Regions from separate parts of the Ensifer sp. 1H6 genome, predicted to be linked through region 1. Evidence: riboswitches for the same ligand, from Rfam matches in the RefSeq annotation. Region 1 holds a riboswitch; each other region holds the start of a gene.
What was found. A riboswitch is a leader RNA that binds a small molecule or an ion and turns the genes downstream of it on or off. The one in region 1 is predicted to bind cobalamin.

Region 1 (3,271 bases):
CGGTGACGGCGATCGACAACGGCCGGGAGGGCGTCGACGACAGCGTGTAGGTGCGCATGACCGGCTCGTCGGCGACCGGCAGCTCGAGCGTGACGAACTGCCCAGGCAGATAGCGGAACCAGGCCGGCTTTTCCGCCCGGAAGGTAAAGGTCATCACATCGGCGGTCTCGATCACGGCCGATGTGCATTCGAGCATGTTCTGCCTGTCGATCCAGACATGAAGCTCGTCGAAATGATGGAACGAGGATGCCATCTGCATGTCAGGCGACCCGGGAAAGCGGAGCAGCCTCGCCCTGCAGGCGCTGTTCCATGAACTTGCAATACCACTCGACGAACTGCATCACGCCGCCTTCGTGTTCGGGCGAATAGGGGCCTGACTGGTAGGCCGGCGAGCGAATACCAAAGGCGTTCTCCTCGACGATCTGGCGGTCCTGATCGTTGGTCTCGGTCCAGACATGCGTCAGTTGCTCGAGATTGTAGTCGACGCCTTCAACCGCGTCCTTGTTGACCAGCCACTTGGTCGTCACCTGCGTCAGCTCCGGGCCGAGCGGCAGGACGCGGAAGGTGATGGCGTGGTCGGCCAGCACATGGTTCCAGGTCGAGGGATAATGGAAGAGCAGGAGCGTGCCGATATGCTTCTGGCTAACGTCTGCCGACAGTTGCCGCCGCACGGCGCGGGCGCCGGACATGGTGTAGCTCTCGGCGTCGTCGATCAACGGCATGCGCGCCGAGCGGAACTGGCCGGTCTCGGACATCCGGAACTCGCTCGGCAGTCCGGCTGCTTCGCATTTCGCCCAATGCGCGGCAATGACGGGATCATCCTTGGCGCCCTGCACACCGGTCGCCGTCGGCGCTTCGGGATAGGTGCGGCAAAGTTCGGGGTGGTTGGCGGCACAATGGTAGCACTCCCGGTTGTTTTCCCAGACGAGTTTCCAGTTGCCCTTTTCGATGATCGTGCTTTCGAAGGCGACCTTGGTTTCACCCAGGCGGTGCGGCGCAAGATAGGGCGCGACCATGTCGCGGAACGGGCCGAAATCCATCGGCTGCTCGGACAGGTTGATGAAGATGTAACCGCCGACGGTCTCGCAGTGGATCGGCTTCAGGCCGTGGGCCGCCTTGTCGAAATCCTCGCCCATCTGGCGGGCAAAGAGCAGCGCGCCGTCGAGCTCATAGGTCCATTGGTGATAGGGACAGACGAGCTTGGCCGAAGAGCCCTTGTGCTGCGCGCAGACGCGAGAACCGCGATGACGGCAGGAATTGTGCAGGGCGCGGATCGTGCCCTGTCGGTCGCGAACGATAATGACAGGATAATCGCCGACCTGGACGGTGAAATAGTTACCGGCACGCGGGATCTCGCAGTCGTGGCCGATGAACAACCAGTCCTTGTACCAGATGCTTTCGAGATCCTGCCTGTAGTAGTCGGGGTCGATGTAGAAGGCCCGGTCGAGGCTGTAGCCGTCGCGTCGACCCTTCAGCTTGCGGAGCATATCGCCCTTGATGTCCATGTCCTGTCCTCGTTCGCCTTGTTTCGGAGAGGCAGGACTGGAACCCGCACGGGCGCATTGCCTGTGCGATGACGGCTCCGATCCGGCTGCCCGCCGCAACCCGTTACGGTCTGTTCGCGTCAAGGCTGGTTTCCGGGCTCAGGAGCCGTCCGCAAGGACCAGCCCGGCGCCTTCCCGGACGGAACCGTCCAGTGGCTTTGTGCCGTGGCTTTCGCTCCACCACCGTTGCGGGGGCAGCGCCGGGTTTTGACCGGCTTCCCAATTCTCCGCCTTCCCTAAAAGACAGCACCTTGAGTAGGCATATCTAATCGCGGAAGCCATCGTCGTAGCTGCCGATTAACGACATCCGATTCCAGAAAGACGACACAGCACATCAAGCGCACCAAACGCCCTGTGATTGATCATTTTTCATTGTAAACAATAGGATAGCTCAAGGATTGAGCAATTGTCGCTTTTTCCGGCAAGGCTTGCGAGAAAGCGCGGATCCTTCGCCATTTTGCGACATGTCTTCCCGTGACGCGGGGCAAGGCCCACCGACGCGAGTGAAATCTTCCATTAACCATAATGCATTAGCGTCGCCTGACGGAGAAACCGGCCGAACCGGCAAACAGCGCATTGAAGTTCATGGCAAAGCTCAAATACTACGACGCCGCAGCCGAGAAGCTGCCAACGATCGCTCCGAAGACAGCGGTCCACACCGAGTTCCTGCGCACCGGCCGCATAGAAAGGCGTCAATGGTCGCAGCGCGAGCGGCGTTATCTGAGCTATGACGAGGTTGCCGAGCGCACCGCCCACAAGCTGACGACCGCCGGCGAAACGACGCACAAGCGGATGAACGGCTTCCATACCTCGATCCAGTTTCCCAAGATGATCTTCCACCGCACGCTCACCGGTCGGCCGCATCTCGGCTATTGCCATGTCACGGCGGCGAGAACACATCTCGCCCCGTCCAAGGACGTCACCTGGTCGTTCTATTTCGCCAACTTCTTCTGTGACCTCGGCGACGAGAAACACTTCTTCGAACGCATCCAGACCGGCTATTCCCGAATGTACTTCGCCGTTGCCATCGAGCCCGATGCGCCAGAGGGGCAGATGACCATCAATCGCAGCGTTCGCGACAACGGGCTGCTCTTTCGTACCGACGACCCGAAAGTCGCGCTCAAGAACGTGCTGATGCTCGGCGCGCGCGACGAGGCATTGAAGCGCATCATTCGCAGCCTCTGAAGCGCAGACCCGGTTGCCTGAAGAAAATCGTTCTGTTTTCACCGTGGCTCCTTTAAGGAAGCCTCGGAAAGGGAAACGGAAGCGACATGGCCGAAATCATCGATACACGGACCGAGCCGGAACGGGCGATCGAGCGTGCCTGTGCGGTGCTTGCCGAAGGCGAGCCCGTCGCGATTCCGACCGAGACGGTCTACGGCCTGGCAGCGGACGCCACCAATCCCGATGCGATCAGCCGTATTTATGAGATGAAGGGGCGTCCACGCTTCAACCCACTGATATCGCATGTGTCAGACATGGCGATGGCTGAAGCCCATGTGACATTCGATTCGTTGTCGCGGCGCCTGGCCGAAGCGTTCTGGCCCGGCCCGCTGACGTTGATCCTGCCCCAGCGCACAACAAGCACCGTGCACGCGCTTGCCTCGGCCGGCCTCGACACGCTCGGCATCCGCATGCCTGATGGCTTTTCACGTCGGGTGATTGCCCGCTTCGGCCGCCCGCTCGCCGCACCGAGCGCCAATACGTCGGGCAAGATCAGTCCCACA
Region 2 (3,271 bases), on a different contig from region 1:
CCAGCTCGGTGACAAGGCCATCGGTCATGCCATCGGCGAAATACTCCTGCCTGGGATCGTCGCTCACGTTGGCAAACGGAAGCACCGCGATCGACGGCTTGTCCGGCGCGGTCAGATTCGGTGGTTGTATCTGGACCGTTTCCACAGGCGACTCCCAGGGCCGCCACCAGGCCACGCCGGCAGCAGCGCCGAGCACGACAGCAGACGTAACGAGTGCCGCCCAGCGCTTCGCGTGGCGCCCAGCGACCTTTACGCTGCCGGGGCGGGCTTCGTTCAGCCCCAGCCGGTAAGTCCGCACCGGCTTTTCGATATGCTTCAGGCGTTGTTCGCCGAGAAAGACGAAGCCGACATCGAGGTGCTTCTCGACCTGGTCGTAGGCGGTGCCGGAGATGATGATCCCACCCGGTTCGGCGAGGCTCTGCAGGCGCTCGGCAATGATCACTCCATCGCCGTGAATGTCGTCGCCTTCAACGATGACGTCGCCAAGATTGATGCCGATGCGGAATTCCAGTCGACCCTGATCGGAGCCGCGGCTTTCGGATTTCGCGCGCTGAACCTCCACCGCACAACGGACCGCCTCGACGACACTCTGGAACTCGACCAATAACCCGTCGCCCATGGTCTTGATCAACCGCCCGCGATGTGCGGCAATCCTTTGTTCGAACAGGCCGTGCAGATCGGCCTGAAAGCGGGCACACGTACCCTCTTCGTCGGCTTGGGTGAGCAGTCCATAGCCGGAAACGTCGGCAATCATCACGGCGGTGAGCCTGCGTTCCATCTGCCTTCCGGATAATCGAAACGACTTTCGGCTACTCTATCGCAATATCTGACGTTGCTAAAATAAAGTTCAGTTGCCGTGGAGCGTCCGCTCCGACGTCGACTACAGCGCCGCGCGTCTTACTGGACGCGCAAAGGTCGCTGTAACACTTTGAATTGCTGCATGTTTTTATCCTTAGGTCGAATACCATCTAAGGATAAAAACATGCAGGAGTGGCCTTTGCGGCCTGCTGCCGGCAAATTGTCGCGCGCCGCATCTCGACGGGTGGCGTGTCGCACGCGTCGATTGACTTTGCGGCGCCCGCTTCCTAATCATCTGACGTTGGATGGTTTCCCCGGATCGTGGCGATGCGGGGGAATAATTGGGAATGTGACGGATGGACCCAAATCGGGCATCCTTATCGCAGCCGACCCCGCGACTGTAGAACGGTCAGGGTTCGCCATCGGGCTGATAGCCGGCTTCCTTTCGATTGCATGGGGCAATCGAAGGCGGTTTGGAATTCAGCCGGAAAAGCCACTGGCGTGGCTTCGTGATCAGCCGGGTTGGACGCCTCTTCTTCTACGAATCGTCCGCCTTTCACGAAACCAGAAAACGCCGGGAAGGTGAGGCGGGCCGTTCGGGCCCAAGCATCGGTCTTCGCGTGATCACGCGGGGCGCGATGTGGTGGGCTCGTGACGCCGTGAGCCAGGAGACCTGCCGTCCGACAGGGGCATTCCGCCCGAAGGGAAGCCCGCTTCCCACGCCATCACGGAGGTTGTCTTGGCTCATCGATCGTTTCCCGAACGCGCCGTCGGCGCGGTGAAATCCTGTTGCCGCTCGAATTCGCGACCAAGCGCGTGAGGCTGCAACGCACATGAGCATTTCCCATGCCGGGCCGGTTCTGGTCCTCGGCGGTGCCCGTTCCGGCAAATCCAGCTTTTCCGAAAGGCTCGTCGAAGCCTCCGGGCTCGGCATGCACTATGTCGCGACCGGCCGTGCCTGGGACGACGAGATGCGCGAGCGCATCGACCATCACCGGGCAAGGCGCGGCGAAGGCTGGACGACGCATGAAGAGCCGCTCGACCTCGTTTCGCTGCTGACGCGCATCGATGACGAGAACCGCGTGGTGCTCGTCGACTGCCTGACGCTGTGGGTCACCAACCTGATGATGGAAGGGCGCGACATGGCGGCAGAGTTCGCGGCCCTTGCCGCTTTCCTGCCGGAGGCGCGGGCGCGCCTCATCCTTGTTTCCAACGAAGTCGGCCTCGGCATCGTGCCCGAGAACCGCATGGTCCGCGATTTCCGCGACCATGCCGGCCGGCTTCACCAGATCGTTGCGGAGAAATCCGCGGAAGTTTACTTTGTCGCGGCCGGATTGCCGCTGAAAATGAAGGGTTGATCCATGACCACTGCCAGAGCCAACCAGGGCAAGATCCCGGCGACCGTCATCACCGGCTTCCTCGGTGCCGGCAAGACGACGATGATCCGCAATCTGCTGCAGAACGCCGATGGCAAGCGCATTGCGCTCATCATCAACGAGTTCGGCGATCTCGGCGTCGACGGCGACGTGCTGAAGGGCTGCGGCGCAGAAGCCTGCTCGGAAGACGATATCATTGAGCTTACCAATGGCTGCATCTGCTGCACGGTTGCCGATGATTTCATCCCGACCATGACCAAGCTGCTCGAGCGCGAAAATCGTCCTGACCATATCATCATTGAAACCTCGGGCCTCGCTTTGCCGCAGCCGCTGATCGCCGCCTTCAACTGGCCTGATATCCGCAGCGAAGTCACCGTCGATGGCGTCGTCACCGTGGTCGACAGTGCCGCCGTTGCCGCCGGCCGTTTTGCCGACGACCATGACAAGGTCGATGCGTTGCGTGTCGAGGACGACAATCTCGACCACGAAAGCCCGATCGAGGAACTGTTCGAGGACCAGTTGACCGCCGCCGACCTGATCGTGCTCAACAAGACCGATCTGATCGACGCCTCCGGCCTCAAGGCCGTGCGCGACGAGGTCGCTTCGCGCACTAACCGCAAGCCAACAATGATCGAGGCGAAGAACGGCGAAGTTGCCGCTGCCATCCTGCTCGGCCTCGGCGTCGGCACGGAAAGCGATATCGCCAACCGCAAGTCTCACCACGAGATGGAACATGAGGCCGGCGAGGAGCACTCTCATGACGAGTTCGACAGCTTCGTCGTCGAGCTCGGCGCGATTGCCGATCCGGCAGGTTTCATCGATCGCCTCAAGGGCGTGATATCAGAGCATGACGTGCTGCGCCTCAAGGGCTTTGCCGACGTGCCCGGCAAGCCGATGCGCCTGCTGATCCAGGCCGTTGGCGCCCGCATCGACCAGTATTACGACCGTGCCTGGGCGGCTGGCGAGAAGCGCGGTACGCGCCTCGTCGTCATCGGCCTGCACGACATGGACGAAGCTGCGGTGCGCGCCGCCATCACCGCACTCGCCTAACTCCTTGAAGCAACGCAATTCCAGGAAAGCCATTTCACGCTTTTCCT
Region 3 (3,271 bases), on a different contig from region 1:
CGATCTTTCCGGTCCCCGGCGTTCTGCGGCGGGGGCCGGTCGCCCTGTTTTCATCTCACTTTCAATTCTGGGAGGACTTTCATGACCGAGCAATATGGCCGTCTCGACGGCAAGATCGCCATCGTCACCGGCGGGACGCAGGGGCTGGGCGCAACGATCGCCAACCTGTTTGCGGAACGTGGGGCTAAAGGTGTCGTCATCTGTGGACGCAACGTTGCCAAGGGCGAAGCGAAGGCCGAGCAGATCCGCAAGGCAACCGGCGCGCAGGTACTTTATGTCGAGGCAGACCTCGAAAAGGTCGAGGACGCGCGCAAGGTCGTCAGCGCCTGCGACGCCACATTCGGGCGCGTCGATGCGCTGGTCAATGCGGCGGCGATCACCGATCGCGGCACCATCCTGGACACCAGCCCCGAACTGTTCGACCGGATGTTCGCTGTCAATGTGCGCGCACCGTTCTTCCTGATGCAGGAAGCGGTAAAGCTGATGCGGCGGGAGGGCACGCAGGGCACCATCGTCAATATTGGCTCGATGTCGGCGATGGCCGGTCAGCCGTTTATCGCCGCCTATTGCTCGTCGAAGGGGGCGCTGGAGACGCTGACCAAGAACACCTCCTATGCGCTGCTGCGCAACCGCATTCGCGTCAATGGCCTCAATATCGGCTGGATGGCGTCCGAAGGGGAAGACCGCATCCAGCGCGAATTTCATGGGGCGGCAGACGACTGGCTCGAAAAGGCGGCCGCCAGCCAACCCTTCGGTCGGCTTGTCGACCCCAAGGAAGTCGCGCGTGCCTGCGCCTATCTCTCGTCGGATGAGTCCGGCCTGATGACGGGGTCGGTCATCTGCTTCGACCAGTCGGTGTGGGGCGGCTATGACGGCTCGCCGCATCCGGTCGCGCCGCTCTGACATCTGACGCTGTCGCGAGGCCCTGTGGAGTGACCGGCAAGCGACGCCGGACTTGCTTGTCATTCCCTGTGGGCTGTGCCCTTATGACGCCGTCAGGTGCCCGCAACGCGGGAGAATCGGGAATCCGGTGTTATTCCGGAACGTGCCCAACGCTGTGACGGGGACGACTGCCTCTAGGGATTTTGAGCTTGCTCAAGATCTTGCCACTGGATCTTCATGTGATCTGGGAAGGTGAGGCGGCCGGTTGATCCGAAGTCAGAAGACCGGCCTGGCAAGATAGACCGATATCCGCGCGGACGGCGGAAGGTTGTGCATTGTTGGGGATCGAACGATGCTGACTGACGCTAATGGCGGCCTTGCGGCTGCAGAGGCCTTTTCATCCGACGAGCGCGAAGCCGTCTATCGAGCCATCGAAACGCGCCGGGACGTGCGGGATCAGTTCCTGGCCGAACCCTTGCCTGACGATGTGGTGATGCGCCTGCTCAATGCTGCGCACCGGGCGCCATCGGTGGGTTTCATGCAACCGTGGAATTTCGTCGTGGTCCGGCAGGCCGAAACCCGCGAGCGGGTATGGCAGGCCTTTTCCCGCGCCAACGACGAAGCGGCATTGATGTTCGATGGCGACCGCCAAGCGAAATACCGCTCCCTGAAGCTGGAGGGGATCCGCAAGGCACCCTTGAGCATCTGCGTCACCTGCGACCGCACGCGCGGTGGAGCGGTCGTTCTCGGGCGCACCCATAACCCGCAGATGGATCTCTATTCCACCGTCTGTGCCGTGCAGAACCTCTGGCTTGCGGCGCGCGCCGAAGGCGTTGGTGTCGGCTGGGTCAGTATCTTTCATGAAAATGAGATCAAGGCGATCCTCGGCATTCCCGATCATGTCGTGATCGTCGCCTGGCTTTGCCTCGGATATGTCGATCGCCTTTACCAGGAGCCGGAACTTGCGGTTAAGGGCTGGCGCCAGCGGCTGCCGCTGGAGGAGCTGGTGTTCGAGGAAGGCTGGGGAACCTGCCGAAAGGCAGACGCTGCGATCAGTTGCTCTGAACCGGCTGGTAGCCCGGACCCTTCGGATGGCGAAGGTCGATCGACGTTTCCTCCTGGGGAAGGAACGTCGGCCCGATGACCCGCACCTTGCTCTTGGCGGGATCGTAGGGGCGCTCCTCCGCAGCCGCCTTGGCGGTAGGGGCGGCCGCTTCCTTCTTGCCCTCGATGACGATGATCGACGATTCGCTGTTGCCAGTGTTGCCACTGGAAGCCTTGGGCGTCGTCGCGATCTTTGGAATCTGGCAACCGCAAATGCCCGGCTTGCCGACGCCGCGCGTCCGATAGGCAAAGGCGTTTGGCAGTTCTTTATAGGGGCGTCCCGTCGAGGCGGAGACCATCTGGTCGCTCTCCTCGGTCGCCAGGTCGTGGAAAAATAGTTCTGTTTCGGCACCCGGGCAGCGGGCGCGGCAGGCCTGCTCGTCGCGGGCGAAGTCCACAGGGCTTGCCTCGGACGAGATCGGGAAGAAGGCGCCATCGCAAGTGCGCACGCACATGGTGCGAAGCGTGCCGGAATAGACGCCGCTTTCCGGCGGGTAGGTGCCCATTTCGCCGTCCCGCAGCATTGGTCCGTAGCTTTCGTCCGGCGGCAGATCGCGCAGGATGTTGCGGTACGTTTCCGGCTCGTCCGGGTCGGCGGTCGCAAATTCCTCGCTGCCACCATAGCAACCGTTGATCTCGAGGGCGGCGAGGATGCGCCGGCGCGTATCGTCTCCATCGCCTGACATCAGCTGCTGGCGCTCCGATTTGAGGATGCGCAGATTGTCTTCCATCTCGGCGATCAGACTGTTGATGTCTGTGCAGATATCCGGGTCGCCGCCGTTGAAGACGACGACGCTGCCTGTGCCGCAGCCGGCGCGTCGGCGATCGTTGCGCGCCCGGCGCAATTCGATGTTCTGTCGGGAAATCGCGCTCGCATAATCGCGGGTATCGGCCGTAGTTTCGATGGCGGCGGGCAGTTCGGCGAGCCGAGTGTTCAGGCGGTCGCACACGCTGGAGGCCAGCGCCTGATCGGCAAGAACCAGAAGCAGCGGCAAGGTCGCCGCGGCTAGGGTTTTCATGTTCCGGAACACGGGCGAACGTCCATTCCTGCAACCGCACGGCGCCACCCTTGTTGTCCGGGTTCGGTCGCTGTCGGCACTTCCTGTTTCAGCCCTATCATAAGGCTTGTCGCCGCCGGTGCAACGACAAGCCTCGCATTGCGTTAACAGCTCCGTCCGGTGGGAGGAACGGAAGGAGCGTTAGAGATCAGGCGGCGCGTGCCGTCTCCAGCGACATCGGCCGTTCAAGAACCGTGCCTTCGATCGCCGCTACGGCCTTCATGGCG

Region 2: linked by a shared signal. The riboswitch ahead of cobU (bifunctional adenosylcobinamide kinase/adenosylcobinamide-phosphate guanylyltransferase) and the one ahead of BKP54_RS11440 (aromatic ring-hydroxylating dioxygenase subunit alpha) in region 1 are both predicted to bind cobalamin.
Region 3: linked by a shared signal. The riboswitch ahead of bluB (5,6-dimethylbenzimidazole synthase) and the one ahead of BKP54_RS11440 (aromatic ring-hydroxylating dioxygenase subunit alpha) in region 1 are both predicted to bind cobalamin.

Annotation. Positions count from the first base shown of each region.
Region 1 is NZ_MOAI01000008.1:8,111-11,381, forward strand. Features, by position in the region: gene BKP54_RS11435 (hybrid-cluster NAD(P)-dependent oxidoreductase) at 1-259, opposite strand, end outside; gene BKP54_RS11440 (aromatic ring-hydroxylating dioxygenase subunit alpha) at 261-1,505, opposite strand; cobalamin riboswitch at 1,611-1,813, opposite strand; gene BKP54_RS11445 (DUF6656 family protein) at 2,130-2,729, shown strand; gene BKP54_RS11450 (L-threonylcarbamoyladenylate synthase) at 2,816-3,271, shown strand, end outside.
Region 2 is NZ_MOAI01000032.1:26,958-30,228, reverse strand. Features, by position in the region: gene BKP54_RS28390 (adenylate/guanylate cyclase domain-containing protein) at 1-778, opposite strand, end outside; cobalamin riboswitch at 1,088-1,494, shown strand; gene cobU (bifunctional adenosylcobinamide kinase/adenosylcobinamide-phosphate guanylyltransferase) at 1,632-2,156, shown strand; gene cobW (cobalamin biosynthesis protein CobW) at 2,160-3,224, shown strand.
Region 3 is NZ_MOAI01000002.1:214,588-217,858, reverse strand. Features, by position in the region: gene BKP54_RS03890 (SDR family oxidoreductase) at 82-903, shown strand; cobalamin riboswitch at 981-1,190, shown strand; gene bluB (5,6-dimethylbenzimidazole synthase) at 1,235-2,026, shown strand; gene BKP54_RS03880 (DUF2865 domain-containing protein) at 1,935-3,005, opposite strand; gene BKP54_RS03875 (acyl-homoserine-lactone synthase) at 3,193-3,271, opposite strand, start outside.